Regions from separate parts of the Peribacillus sp. FSL H8-0477 genome, predicted to be linked through region 4. Evidence: riboswitches for the same ligand, from Rfam matches in the RefSeq annotation. Region 4 holds a riboswitch; each other region holds the start of a gene.

Region 1 (8,019 bases), 630 kb from region 4:
CGAGAGTGCCAGAATCATCGTAGTCAATCCCGGTTTCATAACAACCATCAGTAGTATCACGACAAGAAGGTAAGGGATTCCATACAAAATCTCGACAATTCTCATTAAAAAACCGTCTATTCTATCTCCTGCTCGGCTTCTTCCAGCCATATAGCCTGATATTCCTCCTACCAAAACCCCCATAATTAAATCGATTATGGCTGCGATAATCCCAATCAATAGCGAAATTCTAGCCCCTGTCCAGACCCGTACCCAAACATCTCTCCCTAAGTCATCCGTACCAAACCAATGCTTGGCAGAAGGTTTTAAGTTGCCTTCCGTCAAGGATTGATGGCTTGGAGTGAAGGGCAGGAGGTGAGGTCCAATGATCGACAGCGTTAGAATGATCAGTAATAAAAAGAAACCCGTTAACGCCAACTTGTTCTTCGCAAGCTTTAGTGCCACTTCATGCCAATACCCCATAACAGGACGGCTTTTCGTTCTATATCGTAACCTGCTGCGATCGACAGGCTTAAACATACTGTCATTTACTTCTGGCACGCCTATTCACCTCCGCTCGTCATTTTTATTCTCGGATCGACAAATCTATAGCACAAATCGATTAGAAATAGCGTTAAGACTAAAATCGTGCTGTAAAAAATGGTTGTACCCAGAATGACTGGATAATCTCGATTAAAAATACTGTCTACAAAATATTTTCCAATACCGGGTATCGCAAATATTTTCTCTATTACGAATGTTCCGGTAATTATTGATGCAAACAGCGGCCCAATAAAGGAAATGACAGGGATGATTGCATTCCGAATTCCATGCTTACAGACAATATATACCGTGGAAAGTCCCTTCGCCTCAGCCGTTTTCATATAGTTTTGGCTTAAGACCTCCAGCATGCTTGTTCTGACAAATCGGGCGATAATCGCAAGCGGACCGACTGCCAAGGCAATGGTCGGAAGAATTGTATGCGCCCATGTTCCCCACGAGGCAACTGGAAGGATTCCTGCCTCGACAGCACCGTATTTAATCAGCAAAGGTGCCAATATAAAGCTCGGTACAGAAATCCCCACTATTGCCACAATCATCGAAAGGTAATCTAGCCCTCGATTATGGTTGAGGGCAGCGATAATGCCTAAAGCCAAACCTAGTATAATGGCAACAACCATTGCTTGCAGCCCCAATATAGCTGATGGCAGGAACCCTTCTGCTATCAATGTATTCACATCTCTTGTCTTAGACTGAATCGAAGGACCAAAGTCAAAATGAAGCAAATCCTTCATATAGAGAACGTATTGAACAGGCAACGGTTCGTCCAAATTATATTTTGCCCTCATATTTTTAACAATTTCCTCCGGTAATGATTTTGCATCTGACGCAAATGGATCGCCTGGTATACTGTTCATAATGACAAAGGTCAGCGTCATAATAATCCAGAGAGTCACAACCATCGTTAGTAAGCGTTTTATTACATACATAGGATTCACCTGTCTTATTTACATATTTTTAAAAGGAAGTGAAGCTTAGCAACTCATCTTCATTAGTAATAAACAAAGTAAGCAAGTCTTTAGCAGCTTCTAAGTCTGTGATATCAATAATTTCAATTGGAGAGTGTGCGTTACGGGATGGAATAGAAAGCACGCCTGTCGGTATCCCTTTGTTGGAGAGGTGAACGGCTCCACCATCTGTCCCTATTCCAGGAAATACTTCCAGCTGATACGGAATTCCTCCCTCTTCTGCCAGTGTCTTTAGCTTCTCTCTAATGGCTGGATGGGCGATTAAGCTTGCATCCATGACCTTAATGCCAACTCCTCCACCAATCTGAAGCTCATCATCCAGGACAGTTTCTGGAGTATCACTGGCTGCTGTCGTATCAATGGCAATCGCTGCATCAGCAGCAATCCCCTCTGTTGCTACTTTCGCCCCTCTTAGGCCTATCTCTTCCTGAACCGTAAAGATAATGACAAGCTCTCCAGAGAAATCTGGAAGATCCTTCAGCACCTGTAACAACACCGCACAGCCTGCCCTGTCATCAAAGCCCTTGCCAACTATCCTCCCTGTATCACTGTTGCCCAAAACGGTAACGTCCGAAAGCCAGGTAACGGAATCCCCAATAGCAGCACCCATATTGATTGCTTGTTTCTTGGAACGGGCTCCAATATCGATATAGGATTCTCTGACAGACTTAAGCTTTCTTTCACTTTCAAACTTCCGATAATGGGCAGAAATCCCGCCAAACACACCAATTAAATACCCAGTACCAGTTCGAACCCGTACCTTTTGACCGGCCAATATACGAATATCATGACCTCCTAAAGACTCGACCTTAAGCAAGCCATCAGGTGTAATGCTTCGAATAATAAAGCCAACCTCATCCATATGCGCTGTAAGAATCAGCCTTGGCCCCGGTCTACTTCCTTTTTTTATCGCAGTAATATTACCAAGATGATCCACAGACCACTCGTCTGCTAAAGATTCAAGTTCTGACGTTATGTAACGGATAACTGGCTGTTCAAAGCCTGAAGGTCCGTGCAGCACAGAAAGCTCTCTAACGATTTTCTCCATTTCTTACTCCCCCTTTTTTCATCCCCAAACAACAAAAAGTCCCCTTCTTTTTTAAGAAGAGGACAGAATAAATAATAACTAGTTTTCTGTTCTTCTTATCTATCAGGCGAACCTGATGGAATTGGCACAGTATTCACAAGGAACCTGTTGCCGAGGTTTCAAAGGGCCATATCCCTCCACCTCTCTGGATAAGAAATCAATTATGTATTTTTATAATGAAATTAGCATAAGCCAGAATTCGAAGCACGTCAATCTATTTTTTCATTTTTATCATTTTTCTGATATATTAAATTACTATCTGAATGTTTAAATCTACAAGCCTGTTCGATAGTCACAAGACAAACCATCCTTAATCCTTCTTTGCCGCTTCCCAGCAACAACCTCGTGCTAAATCACGGTGTTTATGTGCGCCTGGCGCTTATTTTTGTGCGAAAACATCTCACCAGAAAACGTTTCAAGATCCCAAGGGTTGTTGAAAATATGTCATTTACTAGAATCTAAGTTGGATCTCTAAAGTAGAGTAAAGATAGATACTCATTTTCAAAAGACAGCCCCCCCAGACCTTTCACTTCTGACCTGATTAACGCCGGAGAGCGTTTTTGGGCATTCGGGGTTATGAAAATAGAGTCATCAAGACTGGTTAGATGCCAAATATGAGAAAAGTAGAGTCAAGTCCTTATTATTGTGTAAATTCGTTAACAATGTTTTCACTCTGATTAATTGGACGCTTTCAAACGGATAAAAAACTGTTTTTAGAGTTGCACAAAACCCTAACCTTACACTTTTTTTTGGAAACTTCCATGGCCATTTTCTCTCGCATTCGGGCAGAGCTGTCAAAGGCTTTTCACTTTGACAGCCCTGTTTGAATGTGAAATGATTCATGATGGAAGTTTTGAAAAATAACTACTTCGACAATGCTTTTTTCTTGTCGTAAACTGTGTCTTGATATTGCATTAAGAGAGCACCTACTAATCGGAAAGCAGATTGGGTATTAGGAAAGATCCGGATTACTCTTTCTCTTCTGCGTACTTCTTGATTTAAACGCTCCAGCGAATTTGTACTACGAATGTGCTGCCTGATTTTTTCAGGGTGATTCATGTATTGAATGGTGTCTTCGAACCCTTCATCCAAAATTTGAAGGGCTTTTTCATATTTTGATTCCTCACCAAATTTATTTATTAACTCCGTTTTAAATAGACGAATATCATCTATCGTGACTGCTTCAAATACCCGTTTAATCATCAAGCGAATATCAGATGATCCCTTTTTAGGCAGTTTTTCGATAATGTTCCGTTTAAAATGGACATTGCACCGTTGCCAGCTGGTCCCAATGAATTCCCGTTGGACTGCTTTGACTAACCCTTGATGGGCATCAGAAATCACCAGTTTCGGGGATTGAAGACCGCGGGATTTTAGTTGCTTAAAGAACTGTGACCAAGATTCAAAGCTTTCTACATGATCTACATGGAGCCCTAGAATCTCTCGCTTATTCTGTTCCGTAAGGGCAGTCGCAATATATACGGCTTTTGAGACAACTTGATGGTGCTCACGCACCTTGATATACATGGCATCTACGAAAACAAAGGGGTAGTACGTGGTATTGAGGGGCCTCCCTGCCCAGCCATTAACAATGGGATCAAGCTTTTCAGTCAGCGATGAAACGAAGGATTTTGAGACATTTTCACCGCATAGCTGTTCGACAATATGAGTAACCTTTCGTGTAGAAACTCCATTGATTACCATCTCTAACATGGAAAGGACGAGCGCTTGATCGACCCGAGCATATTTTTCAAATACAGAAGGGGAAAAGTCGCCATTACGTGTTCTAGGGACCTTCAATTTAATCTTGCCAATACTCATCGTAAAATCACGTTCATAATAGCCATTTCGATAATCCTGACGCTCGGTAGAGCGCTCATAAGATGAAACTTGTAGATGGTTGTCTCTCTCTTTCTCCATAAACTCATTTAAGATCAACACAACCGCTGATTTAATCACGGCATCAAGATTAGAATTCATAATGGAAAGTTTTAAAAGATCGATATCAAGGTTAAACTGTAACTGAGTCATTATATTCCCTCTTTTCAATGTGTTTTCATGGTGAAAACATTGTTTCCAAGAGCGAATAAAATGACTCTCTTTTTTTACACAATTATATGGACTTAATCAAAAGTAGAGAAAGATACCCTATTTTCAACAACCCTAAAGCCTTGAATGTCTTCGATGTGTGCAAAACTAACGATTTTCTGTGCACTTGGGGTTCATTTCTGTGCAAAACCCAGCAAAAAGTGTGCAGTTCAGCGACTTTTCTGTGCAAAACAAGCCAAAAAGTGTGCAAAGGGGTTTTTAGGGGATCGGGGTATGAAAATAGTATCTCCACCAACAAAAAAAGAAGAAGCAATCGCTTCTTCCCCTTACAGTGTTACCCCTGTTTTAAAGATTGCCAGTTCTCTAAAGTCGTTCTTTTCATTGTTGACGAATTCTCCGTTGGTGACTTGGATGATGTAGTCGATGAAGTCGCGTAAGACAAGCTCTGGTGATACGTCATCTTCGAGCAAAGTGCCTGCATTGAAGTCGATCCAGTGCGGCTTTGCTTCATAGATGGGTGTATTCGTCGATACTTTCATTGTCGGCACGAAGGTCCCAAATGGTGTTCCTCTTCCTGTTGTGAATAAGACGATATGGCAGCCTGCCGCTGCTAGTGCGGAGGATGCAATCAAATCATTTCCTGGAGCACTCAAGAGATTCAAGCCTTTTCTTTGTAACACTTCTCCGTATTTTAAAACATCGACCACGGGTGCTGAACCGGCTTTTTGGGTACAGCCCAATGATTTGTCCTCTAAGGTGGTAATTCCGCCTGCTTTGTTACCAGGCGAAGGATTTTCATAGATTGGCTGATTAAAGGTTAGAAAATAATCTTTAAAATCATTAATTAACGATACCGTTTTATGAAAGACTTCCTCCGTTTCTGCTCGTTCCATCAAGATTGTTTCTGCCCCAAACATTTCTGGAACCTCTGTCAAAACGGTCGTTCCCCCCTGTGCAATCAGAAAATCAGAAAACCTTCCTAAAAGAGGATTGGCCGTAATCCCTGAAAAGCCATCGGACCCGCCGCACTTCAGACCAATTTTCAATTCGGCTAACGGAACATCTTCCCTTTTGTCGTTTTGGGCATGAGCATGAATTTCTTTGACCATCTCTACTCCCGCTTCGATTTCGTCAGTGACATCTTGTGACACAAGGAATTTAATCCGATCATCATCGACATTCCCAAGTGACTCTTTAAAGGTGACCATCTCATTGTTTTCACAGCCAAGTCCGAGCACCAATACCCCGGCAGCATTCGGATGGTTCACGGCATTCAATAAAATTTGCTTCGTATTTTCATGGTCATCACCTAATTGCGAGCAGCCAAAACTATGCTTGAACACTAGCATATTATCAAATGGTGCAATATCCTTCACTTCTTTTTCAAATCGTTTAATAATTTTCTCGGCAATCCCATTCACGCAGCCGACCGTTGGAACAATCCAAAGCTCATTTCTGATTCCGACTAATCCATTCCTTCGTCTATAGCCTTTAAATGTTAGCTGTTCATTTTCAAAAGGATTTTCGGTTAACTTTTGCTTGTAGCTGTATTCCTGTGTCCCAGACAAATTCGTTTTCGTATTATGCGTGTGAACCCACTCACCAACTCCAATATCTTCTAGGGCGTGACCGATTGGAAAGCCGTATTTCATCACATGGTCACCTTTTTTTAAATCCTTCAAAGCTACTTTATGCCCTCGATCAACCTCTTGTTTGATGACTATTTCGCTACCATTGACAACGATTTTCTCTTCTTTAGCCAGCTTTCGTAAAGCCAAGACAATATTGTCCTGTTCCGTAATCTGCATAATATCCTTCATGAAATCCACTCCTTTTTGACACTCATCATTGCCTCTCTTATTCCAGCTTGTTCAATCTGCTTCAGGTTGTCTGTCACCAATTCCGTTAGACCGGCTACGCTGGTTAAATTCATTCCCCAAATACCTTCGTTACTCAGACAGCTTTCGACAAATTGCTGGAGTGTCATCTTTTGCTCATCCACTGCTCTCCATGATGCGGCAAACCAGTCTAGCACAGCTGCATCGTCTTCTCTTTCCCCCCGATAAAAGCTTAATAAGGCGGCTAAGGAAAAAACGATTCGCTGCGGCAGTTCTTTTTTCTTCTCTAGGTAATCCAAGAGAGTTGGTAAAATCCTCGCTGTAAATTTAGAGGTTGAATTTAAGCTTATGCTTAGTAAATAATGCTTAAAGTATGGATTTCTAAACCGATTAATTACATCATTAGCGAACACCTTTACATCAGAGTTGAGCGTCGGCACAATTTCTTCATAAATCAGTTCATGAATATAACGGCCGACTTCCTCGTCCTCCACCGCTTCTGCTACCGTTTCCAATCCAGCTAAATAACCAATCGGGGTCATCGCTGTATGAGCCCCATTTAAAATCCTCACTTTTTGTGTACGGTAAGGCGTTAAATCATCGACAATAAACGTGTTTAAAGCCACTTGATCAATGGGGAATTCATCCTTAATCCACTGCGGACCTTCAATCACCCACTGATGGTACTGTTCGCCGACCACGACTAAATCGTCTTGATACCCTAACTCTTCTGTAATTTCATCAATATTGTCTTTTGGGAAACCAGGTACGATACGGTCTACTAAACTATTACAAAATGTGTTGTTTTGCATAATCCATGAAACAAACTCTTCACCCAGATTCCAGAGCTCTGCATATTGAAGAACGATTTCTCTCAACTTAATTCCGTTCTCTTCAATTAATTCACAAGGAATCACAATACAGCCTTTTTGCTGATCTCCGTTGAATGCTTGAAAACGGTGGTATAAGAACGCTGTTAGTTTTCCTGGAAAACTAATCTGCGGCCGGTCTTCTAACCTGTCCTTCGGTTCAAAATAAATCCCTGCTTCGGTTGTATTCGAAATAACGAATCGCAGCTCTTCACTGTGTGCTAATTCGATATATTGGTGATAATCAGTAAACAAATCAATGCCTCTGCTAATCGTATCAACGATCATATGTTCATTAACGGCTTTATTCTCTTTCATTCCTTGCAGGTATAAAGTAAATAAGCCCTCTTGTTCATTGAGTCCGACAATTTTATTCGTTCCCTTTGGCTGAACAACCACCACACTTCCGTTAAAATTGGTTTCCTTATTCAGAACATATAACTGCCAATCGACAAAGGCGCGTAAGAAATTCCCTTCTCCAAACTGAAGGACCTTTTCAGGATAGACAGGATAGTCTTTGCCTATTTTTCTACTTAATTTCTCCACTTTTATTTTTCCTCCTCTCAAAATGCACACGTTAACAATTTAGGTAACCCTAAACGGGTCTCATTCGTTCACGGAATTCCGAACTATTAATTCCGTATTAACAAAGATAAGTTCGCCGCGTT
Region 2 (8,019 bases), on a different contig from region 4:
TGTATAAGTACGAATCGCATCTCGTAATACAGAAGAAATAAACATACATACGAGTGAAGCGGTAATTCCGTGCCCCATCATATCTAATAGGATAATTGCGTACCGGTCTTTATCGATTCGGTGCCAGTAGTACATATCACCCGCGAGTTTATTCGCAGGTAAGTATGACGCCTTAATGAGCAGGTGATCATTTGCAACAGGTTCACTTAACAGACTGCTTTGTACTTGCATGGATAAATCAAGTTCATTGCGGATTTTTTCTTCTTGCATTCGGTGCCAGTCTTTCTCGTATTTTAGACGAAGGCCTACTCGAATTCTTGCGAGTAAATCGACTTTATTAATAGGTTTTAATATGTAATCAATTCCACCGACATCTAAGGCTTCTGCCACCTTATTAGAATCTTCAAGGGCGGTAACAAAGATGACTGGGATATCTTTTAAGTGTGGAATACTTTGAAGCTTCCTGCAAGCTGTAATTCCATCAATATCAGGCATCATAATGTCGAGGAGAATAATATCAACTGATGTTTCTTTATTTGGACCGTCTACCTCTAAATAATCATACATTTCCTGAGCAGAAGTCAGGGAGGTGAAATCTTCATAGCCGGCGCGCTTTAAAATTTTTTCTATAACAAAAAGATTTACCTGATTGTCATCTACGATTAGAATTTTCATTCTCTGCTTCTCCTTTAAACTTAACAAAAAATACGTATATATATTCTTATGGAATATAGAATCAAGTAGGTTAATTGTTAGATAATGGCGTAATACTTTTATTATAACGTACTTTTGTTTACAAATATAATTAGAGAGTGTTGAAAAATCAAGATAAGCAACCATAAAAAAACATGGCTCAAGTCAAAAGAGCCATGAGGAAAAATACCAATATACACTTCATTTACCCTGCTGAAATAAAAATAAACCTAAAATAGCATAAAACTTTTAAAAATAAAAAAACCGACTCCCTAGGGGGAGCCGGTTTTATATGGTAATACCTTAATCTTTTAATTTTCCAATTCCTTTTTGAATACTGCCTTTTACTTTATCTGCTTTTCCTTCTGCTTGTAGGGAAGGATCATTCTGTGCGTTACCAGCTTGATCTTTGGCCTCGCCTTTAACTTTATTTACAGTGCCTTTTACCTTATCAGATAATCCACTCATATAAAATTCCTCCTCATTAGCGTGATAATGTTCTTTACCCGGATTAGGAAGAGGGTAAACACATGTGGATGATTAAGAGGCCATTTTTTTAAGGACATAACGCTCAATAAAGGAAAGGGATGCCTCTACAATTTTATCCTTATCATAGTCTAGGGATGCTACGTGATAAGAAGAGGGTAAGTCCATACATTCCTTTTCAGAGGATGAAATACTTTGAAAAATTTCCATGGAACAATAAGCCGGAACTACGTGGTCATCAGGAGAGCTGCATATGAGAACAGGACAGGAAACGTGATGGAGCTTTTGCCGTAAATCCTGCATTAAGAGCAGTAATTGTTGAACTGCTTTAAGCGGAACGGAGGGATAGGTAATTTCATACGCAGCTGGATCATGAATATCTGGTTTTCCTTCTGCAATGAATCTGGGTGAATCTGCGTGTTTAAATGTTTCATACCACGGGACCTCGAGGGCAGCATTTAGCGTGACAATGCCGCTGCATGCTTCCTTTTCTGCTAATGTTAAAGCTAGGGTGCCGCCCATTGATTGACCAATCACAACTATATTGGAACAAGTTTTCTTAAGTGTGTTGTATGCATCTTCTATATTTTGAATCCAATCTTGGTAATAACAAGTCTCCATATCTTCTGCGCACGTACCGTGTCCTTTTAAAAGCGGGGCATATACAGTGAAGCCCGCCTTAGCGAAGCATTCGCCAATATAGGCAATGCTCTGGGGGGTACCGTTAAAACCGTGACAGATTAGAATACCAGTATGGTTTCCGGGTATGAAGAATGAATCAGCGCCGGAAATAATCGTCGAGTTTGACATAAAAATTCTCCTTTCAAAATAAAAAACCTTCTTCTTATAGTTGAGAAGAGGGTTTTAGCCGATTTCATCAACCAAAGCATAGCTTTGCTGGTAGGAGCACCTTTCCATTTAGGAGGTTGCTGTGAAGTCTATGAGCCAGTTCTCTCGTTCACTCTTGATACACGTGTATGAAGGGAATTCACTCGAAATGAAATTATTCCCACTTGTTTACTTGGGATTATCGTATCATGAAGCCTGAAAATATGTCAAGACCAGAATAAAACGAATTGTTTAAATGGTTTTAAAAAATAGAATAATCAATAAACAGGTTGACAAACGGTGTCAGTGTTTGTAAGATTGTATTAACTTAATATGCATTCTTATCCAGAGAGGTGTAGGGATTTGGCCCGTCGATACCTCAGCAGCAGATTCTTTTTAGAATACTGTGCTACTTCCAACAAGCATAGCTTGGTAGATAAGAGCGTACTGATCGGATATTATGATTGGAACCTCTTCTATTTGCAGAAGAGGTTTTTTGTTTGAAAATAAAAAACTATATAGATTTCTTATCCAGAGAAGCTGAGGGACTGGCCCAATGAAGCTTCGGCAGCGGACGCAGGTACCGTGCCAATTCCAGCAAGCTTTAGCTTGAAAGATAAGAAGAGGCAGTCTTTGGACTGCGCAGACCCTCTTCTTATTTAGAAGAGGGTCTTTTTAATAGAGATTGGGGGAGCATCATGATTACATTCGAAGGATTGGAGAAAGAATACCGCACGAAAGACAAAACCTTTAAAGCTCTTAATGGAATTAACTTAACCATAGAAAAAGGAGAGATATTTGGAGTGATTGGCTTCAGCGGTGCTGGTAAAAGTACATTAATCCGCTGTGTTAATTTCTTAGAAAAGCCGACAGGAGGGAGGGTGCTAGTTGATGGGCAAGACTTATTAACGCTGTCCCCTTCTAATATCCGAAAAGTAAAAAGGAATATCGGGATGGTTTTTCAGCATTTTAATCTCCTGCAGTCAAAAACAGTGTTTGCTAATATCGCTATGCCGTTGGTATTAGAAGGAGCACCGAAGAAACAAATCAAACAACGAGTAGAAGAACTGCTAAAGTTCGTTGGATTAAGCGATAAGGCAGGTGCCTATCCAGAACAACTTTCAGGTGGACAAAAACAGCGTGTTGGTATTGCGCGGGCGCTGGCTACACAGCCATCGATTCTGCTTTGTGACGAAGCTACATCGGCACTTGATCCACAAACAACAGGCTCGATTTTAAAACTTTTGAAAAAAATTAATGCCGAATATAAGATAACAATCTTGATGATTACCCATGAAATGTCTGTGATACGAGATATTTGCGACAAGGTCGCTGTGATCGAAGGCGGAGAAATCATTGAATCTGGCACTGTCTTTGATATATTTTCAAATCCCCAAACGAAAACAGCGCAAAACTTTGTTCATTCGGTTCTTAATGATTCCATTCCTGAATCAGTCAGGACTCTCGTTAAAGAACATAATCCAAATGGAAAGCTGTTTAAAATCAATTTTGTAGGAGCTTCTTCCGGGCAGCCTTTGTTATCGAAGATTGCTAAGAAGTTTGATGTTGATATAAACGTGTTGTTTGGGAATATTACGGAGCTTCAAGGGGTCCCATTTGGGCACCTAATTGTTGAACTCCGCGGACAAGAAAATGAAATTAAACGAGCTTATCTGCATATTCAGCAGGAGAACGTCAGCATACGGGAGGTAATTGCAGATGCGAGTTAGTAATGAAGAAATTATCGAAGCTTTTTGGGAAACCGTATCAATGGTCAGTATTTCACTACTATTTGCGGTAATCATTGGTCTCCCGCTCGGCATTTTATTAGTCGTTACAAGAAAGGGACATCTATTCGAAAATAAATTTATCTTTTCCATCCTAAGTACTGTGGTTAATATCTTCCGTTCGATTCCGTTTATTATCTTAATGGTAGCAATCGTGCCCTTAACAAGATTATTAGTAGGATCATCGATTGGAACAGCTGCAGCAGTCGTGCCATTGGTCTTTTATTCTGGACCTTATATTGCGAGGTTAATTGAAAACTCCTTGCTCGAAGTTGATTCAGGAGTTATTGAGGCGGCTGAGGCGATGGGAGCAACGCCTTTTCAAATTATTTTCCGATTCCTTATACCTGAAGCGTTAAGTTCACTTATTCTGGGGATTACCATCGCGACCATTGGGTTGATTGGTGCCTCGGCAATGGCTGGAGCTGTTGGAGGGGGAGGCCTAGGCGATTTAGCCATTACATATGGATATCAACGATTTGATACACAGGTCATGGTCATTACTGTTGTCATTCTTATTCTTATGGTTCAAGGGATGCAGACATTCGGAAATATACTTGCGAAAAAAATTAGAAGAAACTAACGAGGAGAGTGCAAACATGAAAAAATTATTCTTATTTATCATATTAGCTGTATTTTCGACTGTATTGAGTGCTTGTGGAGATAGTGAAGGATCAGGGGACAAGAAAGAAACAGTGAAAATCGGTATTAGCGGGACAGATGATCGAGTTTGGAAATATGTAGCCGAAAAAGCCGAAAAAGAAGGAATTGAAATCAAACTGGTAAGTTTCTCTGATTATGTGCAGCCAAATGTTGCGCTGGCAGAGGGAGATTTAGATGCAAATTCTTTTCAAACAGTGTCGTATTTCAATGCATTTATTAAAGAACGTAAGTTAGATCTAGCGCCGGTTGCTACAACGGTCATTGCACCGATGGGTTTATACTCAGAAAAACATAAAAGTATAAACGATATACCGAATGGCGCCACCATTGCGGTACCGAACGAAGCCACTAATATGGGCAGAGCCTTTTTACTCTTACAAGAAGCAGGTTTGATTACCTTGCCGAAGGATTTTGATGGCAATGGATCCTTGGACAAAATCGTGGATAACCCAAAGAACATTAAAATTGAACCAGTGGTAGCTGGGCAGACACCACGTGTCCTTCCTGATGTGGATGCATCCATTATTAATAATGGAATTGCTGTAGATGCAGGGTTTGATCCTATCAAAGATTCCATTTTCCATGAAGACGCAACGGCAAAACCGTATATAAACATTATTGCTGCTCGAACCGAGGACAAAAATCGTGACGTATTAAAACGCATTGCAGAGCTTTACCAAGAAGATGATGTAGCGAAACTAATAGAAACAGAATTTAAGGGAGCGCAAATTCCAACATTTGTCCCATTAAGTGAAATCGATTATTAAAAGGGAGGATGAGATACTATGACCACAATTACACATGATACTGAACTACTAAAAGCTAGCATCATCTCGAGTATTGAAAAGAATAAACAAACGTATCTCACTACCAGTCATCAAATTCATGAACGTCCGGAAATTGGTAATCAAGAATTCTTTGCTTCAGAATTACTGAAAAGTCTTCTTCTATTAGAAGGATTTACAATTGAAAGTAATGTAGCTGGACATGAAACAGCTTTTATCGCTAGAAAGAAAGCCGCAAAGCTAGGAGGTCCGGTTATTGGTTTCTTAGCAGAATATGATGCCTTACCTGGACTCGGGCATGCTTGTGGTCATAATATTATCGGGACAACTAGTACGGCAGCAGCCATCGCTTTTAGTAAGGTAATAGAAGAAACAGGCGGAGAAGCCGTTGTATTTGGTACACCCGCAGAAGAAGGCGGCCCTAATGGAAGCGCAAAGGGAAGCTTTGTGAAACATGGATTAACCGATGGAATTGATGCCTTCATGATGATACACCCTGGCAATGAAACGAGAGTGACCTGTGAGACACTTGCTGTTGACCCGCTTGACTTTGAGTTTATTGGGAAGTCTGCTCATGCAGCAGCAGCTCCTGAAGAAGGAATTAATGCCTTAGATGGTGTGATTCAACTTTTCAATGGAATCAATGCACTGAGACAACACCTCTCAAGTGATGTACGTATCCATGGGATTATTACTGATGGGGGAGATGCGCCTAATATTGTCCCGGACTACGCAAAAGCCAGATTCTATATTAGAGCAGCCACTCGACAAACATTAGATGCAGTTACGAATAAAGTGAAGGCTATTGCTGAAGGAGCTGCACTGGCTACTGGCGCAAAGGTAAATGTGATTGCCTTCCAAAATCAAATCGATAACTTTTTATTAAATAAAAGCTTTGATGAAGCAGCAGGGAATGTATTAGATAGTCTTGGAGAAACTTTGTTCACTAGTGAAGGAAAAGGCTTAGGTTCGACTGACGGAGGAAATATAAGTCAGGTCGTACCGACTATTCATCCCTATATTAAAATTGGAGGAAGTGAACTTGTCGCGCATACTAATGAATTTAGAGAAGCGGCTAGATCACCTAAAGGTGATGAAGCACTCATTACGGGTGCGAAAGCGCTTGCTTTAATTGCTCTTAGATTAGTAACCGAACCGGAATTATTAAAAAGGATTAAAGAAGAGTTTATAGAAACAAAAAAATAGCAGCAAACAGAAAGCGTGTATCTCTAAGTGAGATACACGCTTTTATATAGAAGGAAGTAGGTATTTACTAAATCAATGAAAGAAAGTGATTGACATAAAAAGCAGGAGGGAGTATTATTAGTAAGTCGCCAACACAGCGGCTTTGAAAAAACAATAACACGCATGCCACAGGGGATGCTGAAGCGTAGCTTAAGAAGAAACATTCTTAAAAAAACTTATTGACTTCTTACTTGGTTGATGGTAAGATAAAGTAGTCGCTGAGAAACACGGCGATTAAAAATAAGTTAAAAACTTCGCAGAAGTTGACAACTGTTCGTAACCATGTTATACTAATTCTTGTAGCTAGCGAATAACTCGCAGCTGAAATTGCTCTTTGAAAACTGAACAAAACAAAGCGTCAACGTTTTAAAGAAGTGAGTACACACTATAAAAACAACCGAGCAAGTCAAACATTCTACGGAGAGTTTGATCCTGGCTCAGGATGAACGCTGGCGGCGTGCCTAATACATGCAAGTCGAGCGAATTGTTGAGTTTACTCAACAGTTAGCGGCGGACGGGTGAGTAACACGTGGGCAACCTGCCTATAAGACTGGGATAACTTCGGGAAACCGGAGCTAATACCGGATATGTTCTTTTCTCGCATGAGAGAAGATGGAAAGACGGTTTCGGCTGTCACTTATAGATGGGCCCGCGGCGCATTAGCTAGTTGGTGAGGTAATGGCTCACCAAGGCAACGATGCGTAGCCGACCTGAGAGGGTGATCGGCCACACTGGGACTGAGACACGGCCCAGACTCCTACGGGAGGCAGCAGTAGGGAATCTTCCGCAATGGACGAAAGTCTGACGGAGCAACGCCGCGTGAACGATGAAGGCTTTCGGGTCGTAAAGTTCTGTTGTTAGGGAAGAACAAGTACCAGAGTAACTGCTGGTACCTTGACGGTACCTAACCAGAAAGCCACGGCTAACTACGTGCCAGCAGCCGCGGTAATACGTAGGTGGCAAGCGTTATCCGGAATTATTGGGCGTAAAGCGCGCGCAGGTGGTTCCTTAAGTCTGATGTGAAAGCCCCCGGCTCAACCGGGGAGGGTCATTGGAAACTGGGGAACTTGAGTGTAGAAGAGGAAAGTGGAATTCCACGTGTAGCGGTGAAATGCGTAGAGATGTGGAGGAACACCAGTGGCGAAGGCGACTTTCTGGTCTATAACTGACACTGAGGCGCGAAAGCGTGGGGAGCAAACAGGATTAGATACCCTGGTAGTCCACGCCGTAAACGATGAGTGCTAAGTGTTAGAGGGTTTCCGCCCTTTAGTGCTGCAGCTAACGCATTAAGCACTCCGCCTGGGGAGTACGGCCGCAAGGCTGAAACTCAAAGGAATTGACGGGGGCCCGCACAAGCGGTGGAGCATGTGGTTTAATTCGAAGCAACGCGAAGAACCTTACCAGGTCTTGACATCCTCTGACACTCCTAGAGATAGGACGTTCCCCTTCGGGGGACAGAGTGACAGGTGGTGCATGGTTGTCGTCAGCTCGTGTCGTGAGATGTTGGGTTAAGTCCCGCAACGAGCGCAACC
Region 3 (8,019 bases), on a different contig from region 4:
TTTAGAACAGAAATATTTAAAGCCGTTTCTGAGAGTGAGCTGAAAGGCTTGATATTTACCTATGTGTGGGCATTTGACCAACCAGATGATTGGAAATATGTAGACGATCTCTGTAAAATTTTCCAATCAAAAGGGGCAACCATTTATTTCGTTGAGTTAGAATCTGAACTGAATGTGAGACTAGAACGAAACAAAAGTCCGCACAGACTTGAGCACAAACCTACCAAAAGGAACATAGATTGGTCAGAAAATGAATTAAGGGAGTCCATGAAAAAATACAGATTGAACTCCTTCGACGGGGAATTAAAAAAAGAAAATTACATAAAAATTAATAATACTAAATTAAGTGCGATAGAAGTAGCTAACCTAATTTCGACAAGATTTAATTTATAATCATGTGAGCTTGAAAGTACTTTCAAGCTCTTTTTTATGTTCATTGAACGATAAGGAGTTCATATCCTGTTAAAACCCCCAGCTCTCTAATAAACCATTCAGTGCCTCTGTTAGTTTAGTCTCTGGGATGCCAGCAAAGCCAAGAATGATTTGTGGATGTGAAAGGTTCTGTTTTACCATTGAGTAGAGCGAGACTGGATAGATTTTAAATCCAGCTGCTGCAGCTTTTGTGACGAGTGCGTCTTCAGTCATTCCATTGTTAACTGCTAATACAACATGAAGCCCCGATTGCTCACCAATGACTGTGATCGTAGAAGAATAGGGCTTAATTGAGGCTAATACCCTTTCTAACTTACGACGGTAAAGTTTACGCATTCGATTCAAATGTTTCTCGAAGTCACCCATTCTCATAAATTCCGTTAAGATATGTTGATCTATTCGTGAAACAGTAGAGTGGTAGAAAGAGAGATTTTGCTGATGCCTAGTGAGCAGCTGTTTTGGCAGGACCATATAGCTGATTCGAATGGATGGCATAAGTGATTTTGAAAACGATCCTAAGTAGATGACTTTCTCTGTGTTATCTAAGCTCTGTAGGGAGGGAATTGCTTTACCAGTATATCGAAATTCACTATCATAATCGTCTTCAATAATAAATCGATCTGTATGCCCGCTGGCCCAGTTTAATAATTGTGTCCGTCTGTTAACAGACAAAACGGTTCCGTAGGGAAAGTGATGGGAAGGGGTCACATAAACGATATTAATCGGTGAGTTCTCGACATTTTTCACGATAAGGCCTTCTTCATCTACCGCGAGTGGATAGACTTGGTGATTATAGCAAGTTAAAATTTGCTGTATCAGATGATATCCGGGATCTTCGACACCATAAATGGTGGTTGGATTTAACAATAGAACGAGCTGCTGTAAAAGAACCTCAATTCCAGCCCCAACAATAATTTGCTCTGGACTGCATTTTACACCTCTTGCATGGTAAAGGTATACTGCGATTTCATGCCGCAGCTCTATTTCTCCTTGAGAGTCCCCTAGCAGCAGCCATTCATGATGGTCTTCTTGCATACTATTTTTGGCATATTTTCGCCATTGTTGAAAGGGAAAGTTTTCTGTGTCAATCTGACTAGGATGAAAATCAATAGTAATTGAATTCTTTTGTTGATTCGTCTGTAAGGGAAGTGTACTTTTTGCCCCGATATATTCCAAATCTTCCGATGCCATCACGAAATAGCCTTTACGTGGAATAACCTCGAGGTAGCCTTCAGCGGTCAGCTGTTCGTAAGCTGTTTCAACTGTGTTTAAACTTATATGTAAGACATCTGCTAACTTACGTTTTGAGGGAAGCTTGGTTTGGAAAAGCAGTCTGCCTTCCGTAATTTCTGCTTTAATATGTGCGTATAATTGTTCGTACATTGGAATGGAACTGTCTCTATTTAATTCAACGGCTAACCTGTCCATCTAGTCTCCTACTTTCTCTGAACCCATCGTTTTATATAAAACTGACACTTTTAATACATTCACTTCATTTTTATACTAAAGAACAAATAGTAAAAAATCAAATAAATTGGGAGATGAAGAGATGAATAAAGTAATAGCAACGGATGCGATTAAACGAGGGATGGCTCATATGCAAAAGGGCGGAGTCATCATGGATGTTGTCAATGCCGAGCAAGCTAAGATTGCGGAAGCAGCAGGTGCAGTAGCTGTAATGGCCTTGGAAAGAGTGCCTTCTGATATTCGTGCAGCTGGAGGAGTCGCAAGAATGGCTGATCCAAGAATTACTGAAGCTGTACTGAATGCTGTCTCGATTCCTGTAATGGCAAAAGCAAGAATTGGACATATCGTCGAAGCTAGAGTGTTAGAAGCCATGGGGGTAGATTATATTGATGAAAGTGAAGTTTTGACCCCCGCTGATGAAGAATTTCATATCCTGAAAAGCCAGTTTACCGTGCCATTTGTCTGCGGCTGTCGCGATTTAGGGGAAGCTGCTCGGAGAATTGGTGAAGGAGCGTCAATGCTTCGTACAAAAGGTGAACCAGGTACGGGAAATATTGTGGAAGCTGTTCGTCATATGCGTAAAGTTCAGGCTCAAATTAGAAAAATAATCTTAATGAATGACGATGAATTAATGGTTGAAGCGAAGAACTTAGGAGCTCCATATGAGATTCTTAAACAAATTAAAAAAGAAGGGAAATTACCGGTCGTGAACTTTGCTGCAGGGGGTGTGGCTACTCCATCAGACGCTGCATTGATGATGGAACTCGGGGCAGATGGTGTATTCGTCGGTTCTGGCGTATTTAAATCGGAAAATCCAGAGAAGTTTGCCAACGCGATTGTTCAGGCAACGACGTTTTATCAAGATTATGAATTAATTGGGGCGCTTTCTAAGGAACTTGGATCTCCAATGACAGGTATTGATATGTCTAAGCTTGCTGCGGCAGACCGTATGCAGGAGCGAGGATTGTAACATGGCAGTTATTGGTGTATTAGCCTTGCAGGGTGCTGTGGAGGAACATCTGAAACAAATAATCAATACTGGGTCTGAAGCTGTTATTGTCAAACATCCTAAACAGCTAGAAAAACTGGATGGGCTGATTATCCCAGGTGGTGAAAGTACAGCGATTGGGAGGTTAATGGCTCGGTATGGATTTATCGATGCAATTAAAGATTTTTCTAATCAAAAAAAACCAATATTCGGTACCTGTGCCGGCATGGTCCTCGTTGCCAATGAGCTTGAAGGGTCTGAGTCTGCTCATTTAGAAATCATGGACATCATCGTTAAACGAAATGGTTTTGGAAGACAAATTGATAGTTTTGAAGCAAATATCGATATAAAAGGAATGGAGGCTCCTTTTCAAGCATTATTTATACGTGCACCGTATATTTTATCAACAGGTGATCAGGTTGAAATTCTAGCACGTATAGATGAAAAAATAGTCGCCGCCCGCTGTGATCATATGCTAGTCAGCGCGTTTCATCCAGAACTAACTGATGATAACCGTTTTTATAAAATGTTCAGTGAAATGGTTGAATCGTCAATGGTAAGCCATTCATCTTAACAGCTCCGAATATAGTAAATGAGTATGGTTTTTATATATAATCTTGACAGAAACTATTCGAACAATTATGATAATTACAACTTAATATTCTTATCAAGAGAAGCTGAGGGACTGGCCCTTTGAAGCTTCAGCAACCTATGCTTTCGAGCAAGCAGGTGCTAAATCCAGCAAGTAGTGTCTTGAGAGATAAGAGTAGATTCAAAATGTCCTCTTTCTCTATGAATGGGGATATTTTTGTGTGTTAGAAAAATTATTTCAAGCAGCAAGACGATAAAACACGAACCAGGAAAGGATCCTACACTATGAGTGAAATTGTAATTTTATCTGGGAGTCCTTCCTCCCCCTCACGAACAGATTTGGCGCTGGACTTTATAAAAGGAATTATTGAACAGCATGGATTTAAGGTAACGACTGTAAGCGTACGTGATTTCCCTGAAGGTGACTTAATTCATGCTCGGTACAATAGTCCTGAAATAAAAAAGTTCTCTGAGCTGATTGAAAAAGCGGATGGAGTGATTATTGGTTCTCCTGTATACAAGGCATCCTATACGGGTGTATTAAAAACGGTTATTGATTTACTGCCAGAAGGTGCATTAAAGAATAAACCCGTTTTACCAATCATGGTTGGTGGAAGTCCGGCACATTTATTGGCTATTGATTACGCATTGAAACCATTAATCGCCGTCTTGAAAGGACAGCCGCTTCAAGGAATCTATATAATAGACAAGAAAATTAACAAAGAAAATTTGTCAGCACCAATAGAGGATGAAAACCTATTACAACGAATTACAATTCAAGCAGAAGAATTTCGCGAAGCGATTCAAAAGGTACAGGTCATACACGTTTAAAAAGTAACAGCACTTCGGGTTATCCGAAGTGCTGTTTTCATTTCCGTTTAAACTCGATAAACCAGTTCTTCCACTCCTCAAGACCCCCATTTATTTGATAAAACGTTAAATCTGCAGGTAAGAAATTTGTCCCTTCACCCCCAATGACAAACGTGATGTCGTTAAAGGAACGTGATAATTTCGTTATCATTTCTTGGATGCTTTCACTGCTCTGTTTGATGGTCATAGAAATGCACACCAATCGGATTTGATTAACAGCAATCATTTTTTCTAAATAGTCTACAGGTGTATTTTGTCCGAGGAAATAGACCTGAACTCCACGTTTATTAAGAAATAGGGAAAACAATAACAGACCGATTTTATGCTGCTCGAGTTCTGGACAAAGAGCGATTGCCCGCACTGCCAACGGCTGCTCTGGTACCTCGATAAGAAAGGATTGAATCCTCCGTTCAAGAAAACTGCTGATTAAGTGCTCTTGCGCAACACTTAGTCTTCCGTCAGCCCATTCGTTCCCAATTCTATGTAAAATAGGGATAAAAATATAATGACAAACTTCTTCAAAATCATACATAGCGAGACTGATGTTAATTAGTTTATCAGCAAGCTTCATTTCGTAATTGATGAGTGCATCAAATAACTCTGCGGAAAAGTCCTCAAAGCTTCCTCCCCCGAATTGTGGGGGGATTTTTTTTTGGTTCTGGGATTCCATTCCCCTCCGTTTTTTTAAAAGCTCCATCGTTTGTCCTAATGAAATTCCCTTTTCTTCTTTTTGTTTCTTGACCCAAATAATATCATCGATATCTTCAGCAGAATAGAGACGATGCCCACCATCTGCTCGTTTAGGCTGGATAATTCCGTATCTCCTTTCCCATGCTCGTAATGTGATGGAAGAGATTCCGGTCATTTCAGAGACTTTTTGAATTCCAAACATAGTTACTCACTCACTTCCTGTATAACCAATGTATAAGTTTTTAGAAAAATTAACGAAAAACAATTGTACATATGTTATACATTCATTATAATAACATTATACAATACGTGTACATGATTTTTTTAAATTTAGGGGGAATAAATGTGGAAATAAATAAAAAAGTTAGTATTATCGGTGCTGGACCAGGAGGATTGGCAGCGGCAATGCTTTTGAGTTCCAAGGGGTTTGACGTCACTGTATTTGAAAAACAACCCTATATCGGAGGGCGCACATCAAGAATTACATTAGGTGATTATTCGTTTGATATGGGTCCTACTTTTTTTATGATGCCTCAATTGTTAGAAGAGTTATTCGAGTCTGTTAATCGAAATTTACATGATTACGTAGACGTTCAAGAAGTTGATCCGTTATATACCTTGAAATTCGAAGATGGCGTTTCGTTTTCTCCCACACGTAAAAGGGAAGAAATGCTCGCGTTACTTAAACAAACCTTTCCAGGTAATGAAAAAGGGTATGAACGTTTTATGACCAAGGAAGCAGAGAAATTTGATTCCGTCATGAAGCTTTTACAACAGCCGTTTTCAAAGCTGACAGATTATTTGACTCTAAATATGCTGACTGCTTTACCTAAAATAAATGCTCTCGATACAGTTTACGGACAGCTATCAACCTACTTTACTGATGAACGATTAAAATGGGCCTTTTCTTTTCAAACGAAGTATTTAGGGATGTCTGCTTGGAATTGTCCCGGAACGTTTACGATTCTCTCCTATTTAGAGCATGGATTTGGATTGTTCCACCCAACAGGAGGGTTGAATCAGTTATGTAAGGCAATGGCGGATGTGACGATTGAATATGGCGGCACGATTAAAACAGGAACTGGTGTCAAAAAGGTCATTGTTGAAAATGGAATCGCCGTTGGATTGCATTTAGAAAATGGTGAAATCGTTGAAACAGATGATGTCATTATCAATGCAGATTTTGGTCATGCAGCTACCCATCTTTTTGATCAAAAAGATTTGAAGAAATACCGCAAAGAAAAAGTAGAAAAGAAAAAACTATCATGCTCAACGTTTATGCTTTATTTAGGCATTGATGCAGAGGTAGAACTCCCACATCATATGATTCTCTTTGCGAAGGATTATAAAAAAAATGTCGATGAAATGACAAAAGAAATGGTCTTGTCTGCTGATCCATCTATCTATGTACATAATCCTTCTCGTATAGATCCTACCCTTGCTCCCCAAGGTAAATCTGCCTTAATGGTCTTAATGCCGGTTCCTAACCTTCAGGCCGACATTAATTGGGAAACAGAAAAAGAAACGATTAAAGAAGCTATGCTCAAGCGGCTGGAACAGGAGCCTGGGCTGCATGATATTCGTAAGCTTATAGAAACAGAACGAATCATTACTCCACTAGATTGGCAGAATGATATTTACGTCTATAAAGGGGCTACCTTCAGTTTTGCACACAGTCTTGATCAGATGATGTATTTGCGTCCGCATAACCAATTTGAAGATGTTCAACATTGTTTTTTAGTAGGCGGAGGTACACATCCAGGAAGCGGACTGCCTACAATATTTGAATCCGCAAAAATCAGCAGTGATTTATTAATCAACCAGTATCAACACAAAGAGCGAATTCAAAAAACTCTCAATACTGAAAAGGGAGTGAAGATGGTATGAAGATCGCTGTCATTGGAGCTGGCGTTGGGGGGATGACCTCCGCTTTATTATTAGCGAAACAAGGCAAACAAGTTACCATCTATGAAAAAGAAGCGGCGGTTGGAGGCCGGCTTGCTTATCAAGGAAACGGTCGTTATCAAATTGACCAGGGGCCGACGATTATTCTCCTGCCTGAGATGCTAAAAGAAATTCTTGCTGAAGCAGGCATACCGAGTAGTGCATTAGAGTTCATTTCGTGTGAACCGCTATATGATTTGCATTATTCGGATGGAAGTACGTATACAAAATACCGAGATTTACCTCGGCAGCTTGAAGAAATAGAAAAGGTATTTCCAGGTGAAGGGGCTCATTACTTACGTTATCTTTCTGATATGTCAAAGATATTTACAATTGGGGTGGATCGTTTTTTAAGTAAGTCCTTTAAAACAAAACGAGATTTCTTAACCCCTGAAAACATTAAACTATTGTTGCAATCCCGAGCTTATAAATCTATGAAACAATTCTTAGCTTCTTATTTTGACCATCCAAAACTGCAAGATGCCTATGCCTTACAATCTCTCTATATTGGAGGATCACCACTAGAAGCCCCTGCACTTTATGGATTGGTTTCGTATAGTGAGCATGCTCATGGTATTTGGTACTTAAAGGGAGGCTATGCCGGCCTTGCTGCTATTCTTGAAAAAGCATGTCTTGAACAAGGAGTGACCATTCATCGTGAAGCAAAGGTTGAGGAGATATTGGTTGAACAAAATGTTTGTAAGGGTGTGAAAGTCAATCAAACTATCAATTTATATGATGCAGTGGTATTTAACGGAGATTTCCCAAACCTTCCTGGATTGATTCCAGACAACAAACAGGTTAAGAAAAAAAACTACACCCCATCTTCAGGCTGTGTGCTCATTTATTTAGGTGTAACAAAGAGATTCCCTGCGGCCAAAACCCATCAATTTTTTATGGCCGATTCCTTCGACAACCATATGGAACAGGTATTTAAGACCAAACAGGTGCCAGAGGATCCTTCCTTTTATGTCTTCAATCCAGTGAGTATCGATGCAGAGGCCGCACCTGCTAACGAAAGCGTCCTCTACTTTCTC
Region 4 (8,019 bases):
CTTTTTCGAAAATGCTTCAAAGTAGCGATAACCGAATTTCCGTTGGGAAATGGCGTTAAAATGAATACCATCCGGATTGGCCGTTAAACCTGCTGCTGATATAAAATAACAGTTTTGCTGCTCATGAGCGAATCGACGTAATAGTTCGTTGATTTCTTGGAATTCTGTTGAGTACTTTCCAAAACCAGTTTTTCCAAGAAAATCCCCAAGCTCACCAATGATTAATGGGATATTTTGAAGGTTTAATTCTTTTCGTAACGTCTCAATGATAAGAGATAACTTTTCATAATACGTTTCATGTAGAGAATTATTGCTATCACTTTCACCTTGATGCCAAAGTATGCCACAAATTTCACTAGTTTCAAGAGCAAACCTTGCTTCAGACAAAGCATGTTGAAAAAGAGTACCCTGCGGATGCCAATCGTTCAAGGAACTGCCACCTTCCGCACAAGGAATCAAACCAATTTCTTCATCCGGGTGGGCTTTCGACCATGCCTCTGCAAAAGATGCTGCTAGACTTACACCAGCAACTGGGCGGTCATAATTAATCGGCTCTGTCAACATTTGCCACTGACCGTTGCGAAGCATTTTTATTTTTTCATTATAGATAGGTTCTACCTCATGCAAGAATCCACGACCTGCCATATTTGATTGCCCTAACATTAAAAAAGATTTTATCATTTACTTTTCATTCCTTTACACAATAGTCTAATTAGACTTCGATATTATAGAGTCTAATTAGACTATTGTCAACACGATGTATCTAGTGAATTTTTAATAACGAACTAATATAGAACTGTCATCGTTCTAATAACCTTTATTGATTAAAATAAGCATGAGGAAGAAGGCTATTAAAAATGGGGATTTTTGAATTAAAATACATCAACGTATAGGTGCAATAAATCAATTATCATATTCCACAATCCGGCGCTAAAAGGAATTTCCAACCGATCCCCTTATCAGTACCTATAATAGGGGTTTATTTAAACTAGGTTTGTATAAAATATTCATAGTTTTATTAGAAACCTAGTTTACATAAATGGCCATCCAATAGAGGAAGAGTTTCAAGAAAAATTGAATATATGGTTAAGTGTAGAGACTGGGAGGAGATTCGGTTGTATTTTAGATTTGATTACTTCGCTTTTCGTTGCTCTTATTCTATATCTTTTAATTGAAAAAAAGTTTAAAGGAAAAGAACGATTTTTAGGCTATTATATTATCGCTTACTTACTTTTTACCTTAGCTCGATAAGGGGAAGTTTATCGGCTAAATCCCCGAACCTTTAGCTCCTTGAAAGACACTAAATGATTTCAATACGTTATTTGTTTCTTCTTCGGTAATGCCGATATAACGCAGGGTCACAGAAGGATGGGCATGATGCAGGATCCGTTGCAACATCGCAATATTCTTCATGGCCTTGTAAAACCAGTACCCAAATGTCTTCGATTCCGGATCGGCTGCACATCTTTTTCTGCTTTCATATTTTCTCGATCAAGAATATTCCTATTAATAAATTGGATAATAAAGTATATTTTTATATAAACGATTGGAAGGTGTTGAACTAATATGAAAAAATTGTTTTTTATTTTCTGCATAATATCGGTATTATTAATTGCTTGTTCAAAAGGTGTTAATGAAAATGGGAATGGGAACACAAAAAAGGATGAAGAAGTGTATTTGGTATTTGAAGGTAAAAATAAAAATTGGGATGTTCAAATAACGTTTGATCGGTCGGTTGATAAATTAGAAAGTACATCGCAAGTTATTAAATATATTGGTAAAGACCCTAATCCAGAAAAAATATACTATAAATTAGGTACTATCGATGCGCATGTAGAACTGATAGATGGTGTTTGGGAAGCTGGTGGAGGGGAATGTGAATGCTATACAAATCCTGATGAAAATATTATGTTTACTGTAGAATGGGATGTAAAAAAGGAAGAATTTAAATTAAAGCATAAAGAAAAATGATGGGATTAATATAAAAAAGATGACCCGTTATAAAATAATAATGGATCATCTTTTTTTATTATTTAATTAATAACGTCCTCCTAATATTTACTAATTAATAGTAACGTTGTTCATGTGAAAAAACTACAATTATTCTTTTTAAAACTTATCTAGTAGTTCAATCTTCTTGCCGGTTCATTTTTTGGTAAATCCATATTTACTTGACCTTTTGTTCGACATTCAAAAACCGGGTCTTGAAACCCTTGGCGTTCAACGATTTGAATGTACGATTTTTTCTTTTTTTTAGGTTAAAGAGAGAAAGGGAAGAAAGTCAATGAAATCAAGGGTTTGAATGGATGATAATCACTATAATCATACATTTATATCAAGTAAAAAAATACAATTTAATGTAAATATACCTTTACATTAAATTGTATTTTTTTTACAATAAAAGTGTAAAGATATCTTTACGCTTGAATTGGAGGATTTAAAATGAAAGTGATAAATCACATTAAGGAAATTAGAAAAAAAAGAGGTATAACACAGGTCAAACTGGCAGAGGATTTACAAATTACACGTCAAACTGTAAATGCAATTGAAAAGAACAAGTATAATCCCAGTTTGGAATTGGCTCTAAAATTAATACAGTATTTTGATGTACCAATTGAGGAATTATTTTATTTAGAGAAATCGAAGGGGGAATAACTATGAAAATGAAAAAATTACAACAAATTATTTGGGCTGTTGTTATTGTATCTATAATATTAGGAGTTTTCTTAGGTATATATATTGAGGGTAACGCCACTAGTGAGTACAGATATGATATAGCTATTCCTATGGTAGGTGGAGCAATCTTAGGATTTGTCATCTGGTTGTTTTTTTCTAAATTGAACAAAAAAAGAAATGGAAATGTTCCAGAAGTTGATGAACGAAAAGTAATGCTTATGCAACGATATTTTATGATAGTACTATATGTTATTCTTTGTGGTAGTGGAGTTGCTTTACTAACTTTATATTCAATGGGTGTTCATTTTATTGAAACTGGTATGTTGATCATATGTATGATGGGAATATATATGATGATTGGATTTGGAGCTATCATAACAAAACGATTGTAAAATTACATTTAAATGGCCACCAATTGACGTTCTTTTGAATGTATGATTCTTACACAAATCATACATTCAAATTCAGGTAAAAAATAGTGCATTAAGGTATCTTCCATTCAAATAACGCAAAAAAATTTCCTTTTTCAACTTCTTGTAAACATTGATAACATAAATAAGATTATAAATCCTGTCGTTAGTTTAGATAAAATTTTATTTCTTTTACTTTTTTCTTTATCTTCATATAAATAGCCACAGTCCAATACTAGAAGTGCTGACATATGTTGAATGACAAACGAAAGAGTTATACCATTTTCACCTACTAAATAGACGATAAATATCAGATATAACCCAATTACTCCGATGCTAAGAGAGTAATATAAATTACTTTTCTTTTCAGCACCTATTGTTAAGAAAATCCCACTAATAATTACAAAAATAAAAGTACAATGGTTTTCAAAATTATTCAATTAAATTTTTCTCTCGCTTGAAATCTTATACAATCCTCTTTTTTCTTTAATACAATCACCAGTTATAAACTACCGTTAACATAATAATAATATATCAGATTGTACTAAAAACACCCCATAATGAATTTAAAAATACGAACCACCCACTACTCTTCTATAAAAATAAAAACCCAGCTCGAGGCCAGCTTCCGAGATCAGGGGTTATGTTAATAAAAACATGAAAAAGGCTGCCCAGTTGATGTGACCCCCGAAAGTTAGACAATAACTTTCGGGGGGATTTTAATGGTCAAATAAGATGTGAATTTGAGCAGTGATCAATGGCTACTTGCAAGAAGTTGCGGTTACAGGAATTTGCCTGAAAAATAGACCATTGATCGTTCTATGGTGCGAAAATGGGTGAACGTTTATAACTTACTTGGAGGAGCTGGTTAGAGCAAAAAAAACACTAAGATTACCCATGAAGAGGAGCGTGTATTTGCAGCCTCTTTTTTCTTTGTGCTCTTTTTTATCAGGATTATTTTATATGTACACATGTTGGACACATCAATATCGTATTCTTTTGGTATACCAAATTAAGACGGACAGATAGTCCAACAATCGTAGTGGTTAAAACTGTTATAACGATGGTGATAACGCTACCAAAAGATGTTTGAATTCAAAGAAGCTATAGTGAGGTAAAGGAGGTGATACAATGAAACGTATATTTTTAATTTTAAGTACTGTAGTGTTCGTTCTGGCAGGTGGATTGGCATTAGATAATTCTTCAGCTCAAGCAAGTGTTCCACGGTATTCCTTTCAAACTGAAGATGGAAAATATGATGGTGAAATTGGTAATCCTAACAAAGGTAGTGACATACAAATCGAACTAGTTTCCCCAATCTATTTTAAGACCTCTACTGGAAGTAAGAAATTAACTGATTATAGTAAAATACAGGTTCGTCTCGTCAATGCTAGTACTGGAAAGGCTACAGGCTATCATAGCTTAGCTGGTGGAAAGGCGTTATTCAAAGGCATGAAAATAGGTAAATTTTATGTCGACGTGAAAGATGGATACGCTTCTGGTAAAGTAACTGGAAAATTAGATATTGTTTTCATGAACTAACGTAGGTGTTAGTAGCTCAGAAGACCGCCAATGGCGGTCTTTTTAGGATTCATTTATAATCCTAAATTTAAATTCAAGTAAATTCGCCCCACTTCATCTATCTTGCTCGATCGTCCAGAAAGGGTGGTTAAGCTGATTTATATTGGAGAGGGGTGGGGAATTATGAAGGTTAACAGCCGTTTCAGTATTCTTTTAAGCTGCTTCTTCTTTGATATAATAGTAGGAAAAGGGGGAAACACATGATTGTTTTTCAGAATGAGACCGTTGTCGTTTTTCAAAGTTCGCTGTACCAAACCACTTCAACGATGATAGATGCAGAGACGTCTTTGCTGCTAATCGACCCGGGCTGGCTGCCGGAAGAAGTATGTGAAATCCAATCTTATGTAGCTGCAATTCGAAGAGGAAGGCCTCTGTATCTGCTGTTTACCCATAGTGATTTTGACCATATTATTGGTTACGGAGCATTCCCGGATGCAGTAGTAATCGCTTCAGCAGCCTTTACCAATCATCCTGCAAAGGACTTTCCACTCAAACAAATCCATGACTTTGATAAGAAATACTATTTGAAACGCTCTTATCCAATTTTGTATCCGGAGGTGGAGTGTGCCGTTGCCAATGACGGCGAAACAATGAAGATAGGTAATCGTATGCTTACATTTTACCTTGCTCCTGGCCATACCAATGATGGACTCGTTACGGTCATTGAACCTGGGGGAATACTTGTGGCTGGAGACCACTTGTCAGATGTAGAGTTTCCTTTTATTTTTGACAATTATGAAAGCTATCAGAAAACGATTAACAAAATAAAGAAAATCATTGATTCAGGAAACATAGAGCTTTTAATTCCGGGACATGGGAGTGTAACGAATTCAATGGAAGACATACAACAGCGTGTAAATCAGTCGATTCATTATTTACAATCCCTAAAACAAAGCGAAGATTGTGAAGACGCACTTAGGGAACAGTATGAATTTTTTGAAGGAATGAAGGATACACATTTACATAATGTCAGAGAGGCCGCTAAAAAAGAAAAGTGAATCGAAATATAAAATAAAATATTCAGAATATTATTGACATTGAAATTTATGTGCTATATACTTCAAACAGATAAATACCTTAATTAAATAGTAATGACACTCTTATCGAGAGCGGCGGAGGGAATAGGCCCTGTGAAGCCCGGCAACCATCAAGCAAATGCTTGAAAAGGTGCTAAATCCTGCAGATCAACTGATCTGAAAGATGAGGGAGGATTTTTTTAAAAACCCTCTTCTTGTTTTTTGAAGAGGGTTTTTTGCGCTTATTAAACCAAGTAAGCAAATCGGTATTCTAGAGAAAACGGAGGTAGGGAAATGAAGAAATGGGCTATATTATTGGCATTAGTAGGATTAGTACTTTCAGGATGCTCGAACGATGCCAGCGGGACTGGTAAGGACGGAAAACCAAAGAAAATTATTCTTGATTATGCGTATTATTCACCGGTTAGCTTGGTATTAAAAGATCAGGGGCTGGCTGAAAAGAAATTCAAAGAAGAGGGTATTGATGTCGAATTCGTCCTCAGCCAAGGTTCTAATAAAGCGTTAGAATTTCTTAGTTCAGATAGTGTTGATTTCGGTTCAGCTGCAGGTGCGGCAGCCTTGCTTGCCAAAGAAAAGGGCACACCTATCCAAACCGTCTATATTTCCTCAAAGCCGGAATGGACGGCGCTTTTAGCCAAAAAAGGAAGTATTCAATCAGTAGCTGATTTAAAGGGGAAAAAAGTAGCGGCAACGCTGGGTACCGATCCCTATATTTTTCTCTTACGTGCGTTAAAGGAAGCTGGATTAACAGAGAAAGATGTTGAAATTGTAAACCTACAGCACAGTGACGGAGCTGCAGCTGTTCAATCAGGTGATGTAGATGCTTGGGCGGGTCTTGATCCACATATGGCTAAGGTAGAATTGGAATCAGATATTCAAATCTTTTACCGAAATCCTGACTTTAATAGTTTTAGTACGTTGGATGTTCGTGAGGACTTTGCTAAGAAGTATCCAAAATATGTGGAAAAAGTTCTTGAAGCATATGAGGAAGCTCGGCAGTGGACAATCGACCATCCAGAAGAAACCGCAGAAATTCTTGCGAAAGAAGCAAGCATTTCACTTGAGGTTGCAAAAAAACAATTGGAACGTACGGATTTTTCTAAACCGATTCCCGGTGATGAACAAAAAGCCATTATTACTGGTTCAGGAGAGGTACTCAAAGAAGCTGGTTTATTAAAAGACTCGACCGACGTTAATGAGCTGACAGAAAAGTTACTTAACCCGACATACGCGGAGAAAGTCACCAAGTAATGGAGAAGAGAGGGGAATAGGATGTTAGAGCAAAGTAATCGTGCGCTTAAATTGGGTCAAATAAACAAAATGACAATGACAAGTAAAAAGCCGCAGAGTAATCGTAGGCTTCTGCTGGGCAGCATCCTGCCAGTGACATTAGTCGTGTTATGGGAAGCAGCAAGCAAAATGGGGCTTATTGAAGCCCATTTGCTGCCTGCACCATCTGTAATTATTGCCAGCCTATATCAAATGGTGTTGGAAGGAACCCTTTGGGGACATCTTGGTTCGACCTTAACAAGAGTGTTTGCAGGATTTTTTATTGGAACACTGGCTGCCATAATCGTTGGTTCATTGGTGGGTTATCTGAAAATTTTTGAAGAACTTGTGGATCCCATTATTCAAGCGCTTCGATCGATTCCATCGCTTGCTTGGGTACCGTTGTTTATTCTCTGGATGGGCATTGGTGAAACCTCGAAGGTGACGCTCATCGCGGTTGGGGTGTTTTTTCCAGTCTATCTGAACATGGTGGCCGGGATACGGGGTGTAGATCGTAAGCTGATTGAAGTCGGTAAAATATATGGTTTTACATCGTTTCAAATTGTCCGCAGAATTATTCTTCCTGCCTCGCTTCCATCATTTTTGACAGGAATCCGCAGCGGTCTTGGCCTTGGATGGATGTTTGTTGTGGCGGCAGAAATTATGGGGGCAAGCAAAGGGCTGGGTTACCTGTTGATTGTCGGCCAGAATACGTATTCTCCAGATACGATAATCGGCAGTATTCTTCTTTTCGCTATTCTAGGTAAACTAACCGACTGGTTCCTAAAAATGATTGAAGAACGCTCACTAAGGTGGCAGGACAGTTTGGCAAATCAACATTGAGAAAGAAGGAATCGATATGTTATCTGTACAACAGGTTTCACGGACATTCAATCATAAACAGGCTGGATTAATTGATGTTTCTTTCACCGTGGAGGAGGGAGAGATCATTGGGATACTAGGAACAAGCGGCTGTGGAAAAAGTACCTTGCTGCGTGTCCTGTCAGGGTTGGATAAGGACTACACAGGGAACTTTAGTCTTGAGA

What was found. Region 4 has a riboswitch for S-adenosylmethionine ahead of MHI18_RS03305 (aliphatic sulfonate ABC transporter substrate-binding protein). Riboswitches for the same ligand answer to the same signal wherever they lie in the genome.
Region 1: it holds a riboswitch for S-adenosylmethionine, as region 4 does, so the genes downstream of both, MHI18_RS06530 (M42 family metallopeptidase) here and MHI18_RS03305 (aliphatic sulfonate ABC transporter substrate-binding protein) in region 4, are expected to answer to the same signal.
Region 2: it holds a riboswitch for S-adenosylmethionine, as region 4 does, so the genes downstream of both, MHI18_RS12615 (methionine ABC transporter ATP-binding protein) here and MHI18_RS03305 (aliphatic sulfonate ABC transporter substrate-binding protein) in region 4, are expected to answer to the same signal.
Region 3: it holds a riboswitch for S-adenosylmethionine, as region 4 does, so the genes downstream of both, ssuE (NADPH-dependent FMN reductase) here and MHI18_RS03305 (aliphatic sulfonate ABC transporter substrate-binding protein) in region 4, are expected to answer to the same signal.

What each region holds. Positions count from the first base shown of each region.
Region 1 covers NZ_JBBODE010000001.1:1,259,725-1,267,743, forward strand. Annotated here, with positions in the region: gene MHI18_RS06520 (ABC transporter permease) at 1-519, opposite strand, end outside; gene MHI18_RS06525 (ABC transporter permease) at 543-1,469, opposite strand; gene MHI18_RS06530 (M42 family metallopeptidase) at 1,498-2,556, opposite strand; SAM riboswitch class I at 2,649-2,751, opposite strand; gene MHI18_RS06535 (IS256 family transposase) at 3,460-4,626, opposite strand; gene MHI18_RS06540 (UxaA family hydrolase) at 4,971-6,464, opposite strand; gene MHI18_RS06545 (tagaturonate reductase) at 6,461-7,897, opposite strand; gene MHI18_RS06550 (LacI family DNA-binding transcriptional regulator) at 7,958-8,019, opposite strand, start outside.
Region 2 covers NZ_JBBODE010000002.1:161,111-169,129, forward strand. Annotated here, with positions in the region: gene MHI18_RS12600 (PP2C family protein-serine/threonine phosphatase) at 1-675, opposite strand, end outside; gene MHI18_RS12605 (CsbD family protein) at 997-1,161, opposite strand; gene MHI18_RS12610 (alpha/beta hydrolase) at 1,234-1,989, opposite strand; SAM riboswitch class I at 2,051-2,153, opposite strand; SAM riboswitch class I at 2,346-2,450, shown strand; SAM riboswitch class I at 2,532-2,630, shown strand; gene MHI18_RS12615 (methionine ABC transporter ATP-binding protein) at 2,706-3,737, shown strand; gene MHI18_RS12620 (methionine ABC transporter permease) at 3,727-4,377, shown strand; gene MHI18_RS12625 (MetQ/NlpA family ABC transporter substrate-binding protein) at 4,394-5,224, shown strand; gene MHI18_RS12630 (M20 family metallopeptidase) at 5,243-6,448, shown strand; rRNA gene MHI18_RS12635 (16S ribosomal RNA) at 6,902-8,019, shown strand, end outside.
Region 3 covers NZ_JBBODE010000003.1:113,735-121,753, reverse strand. Annotated here, with positions in the region: gene MHI18_RS21725 (AAA family ATPase) at 1-393, shown strand, start outside; gene pdxR (MocR-like pyridoxine biosynthesis transcription factor PdxR) at 463-1,860, opposite strand; gene pdxS (pyridoxal 5'-phosphate synthase lyase subunit PdxS) at 1,982-2,869, shown strand; gene pdxT (pyridoxal 5'-phosphate synthase glutaminase subunit PdxT) at 2,871-3,461, shown strand; SAM riboswitch class I at 3,549-3,654, shown strand; gene ssuE (NADPH-dependent FMN reductase) at 3,764-4,309, shown strand; gene MHI18_RS21700 (MerR family transcriptional regulator) at 4,347-5,240, opposite strand; gene MHI18_RS21695 (phytoene desaturase family protein) at 5,384-6,925, shown strand; gene MHI18_RS21690 (phytoene desaturase family protein) at 6,922-8,019, shown strand, end outside.
Region 4 covers NZ_JBBODE010000001.1:634,714-642,732, reverse strand. Annotated here, with positions in the region: gene MHI18_RS03345 (sialate O-acetylesterase) at 1-681, opposite strand, end outside; gene MHI18_RS03340 (hypothetical protein) at 1,267-1,398, opposite strand; gene MHI18_RS03335 (hypothetical protein) at 1,567-1,971, shown strand; gene MHI18_RS03330 (helix-turn-helix transcriptional regulator) at 2,443-2,655, shown strand; gene MHI18_RS03325 (hypothetical protein) at 2,658-3,068, shown strand; gene MHI18_RS03320 (hypothetical protein) at 3,203-3,526, opposite strand; gene MHI18_RS03315 (hypothetical protein) at 4,218-4,628, shown strand; gene MHI18_RS03310 (MBL fold metallo-hydrolase) at 4,868-5,665, shown strand; SAM riboswitch class I at 5,765-5,874, shown strand; gene MHI18_RS03305 (aliphatic sulfonate ABC transporter substrate-binding protein) at 5,978-6,955, shown strand; gene MHI18_RS03300 (ABC transporter permease) at 7,025-7,816, shown strand; gene MHI18_RS03295 (ABC transporter ATP-binding protein) at 7,833-8,019, shown strand, end outside.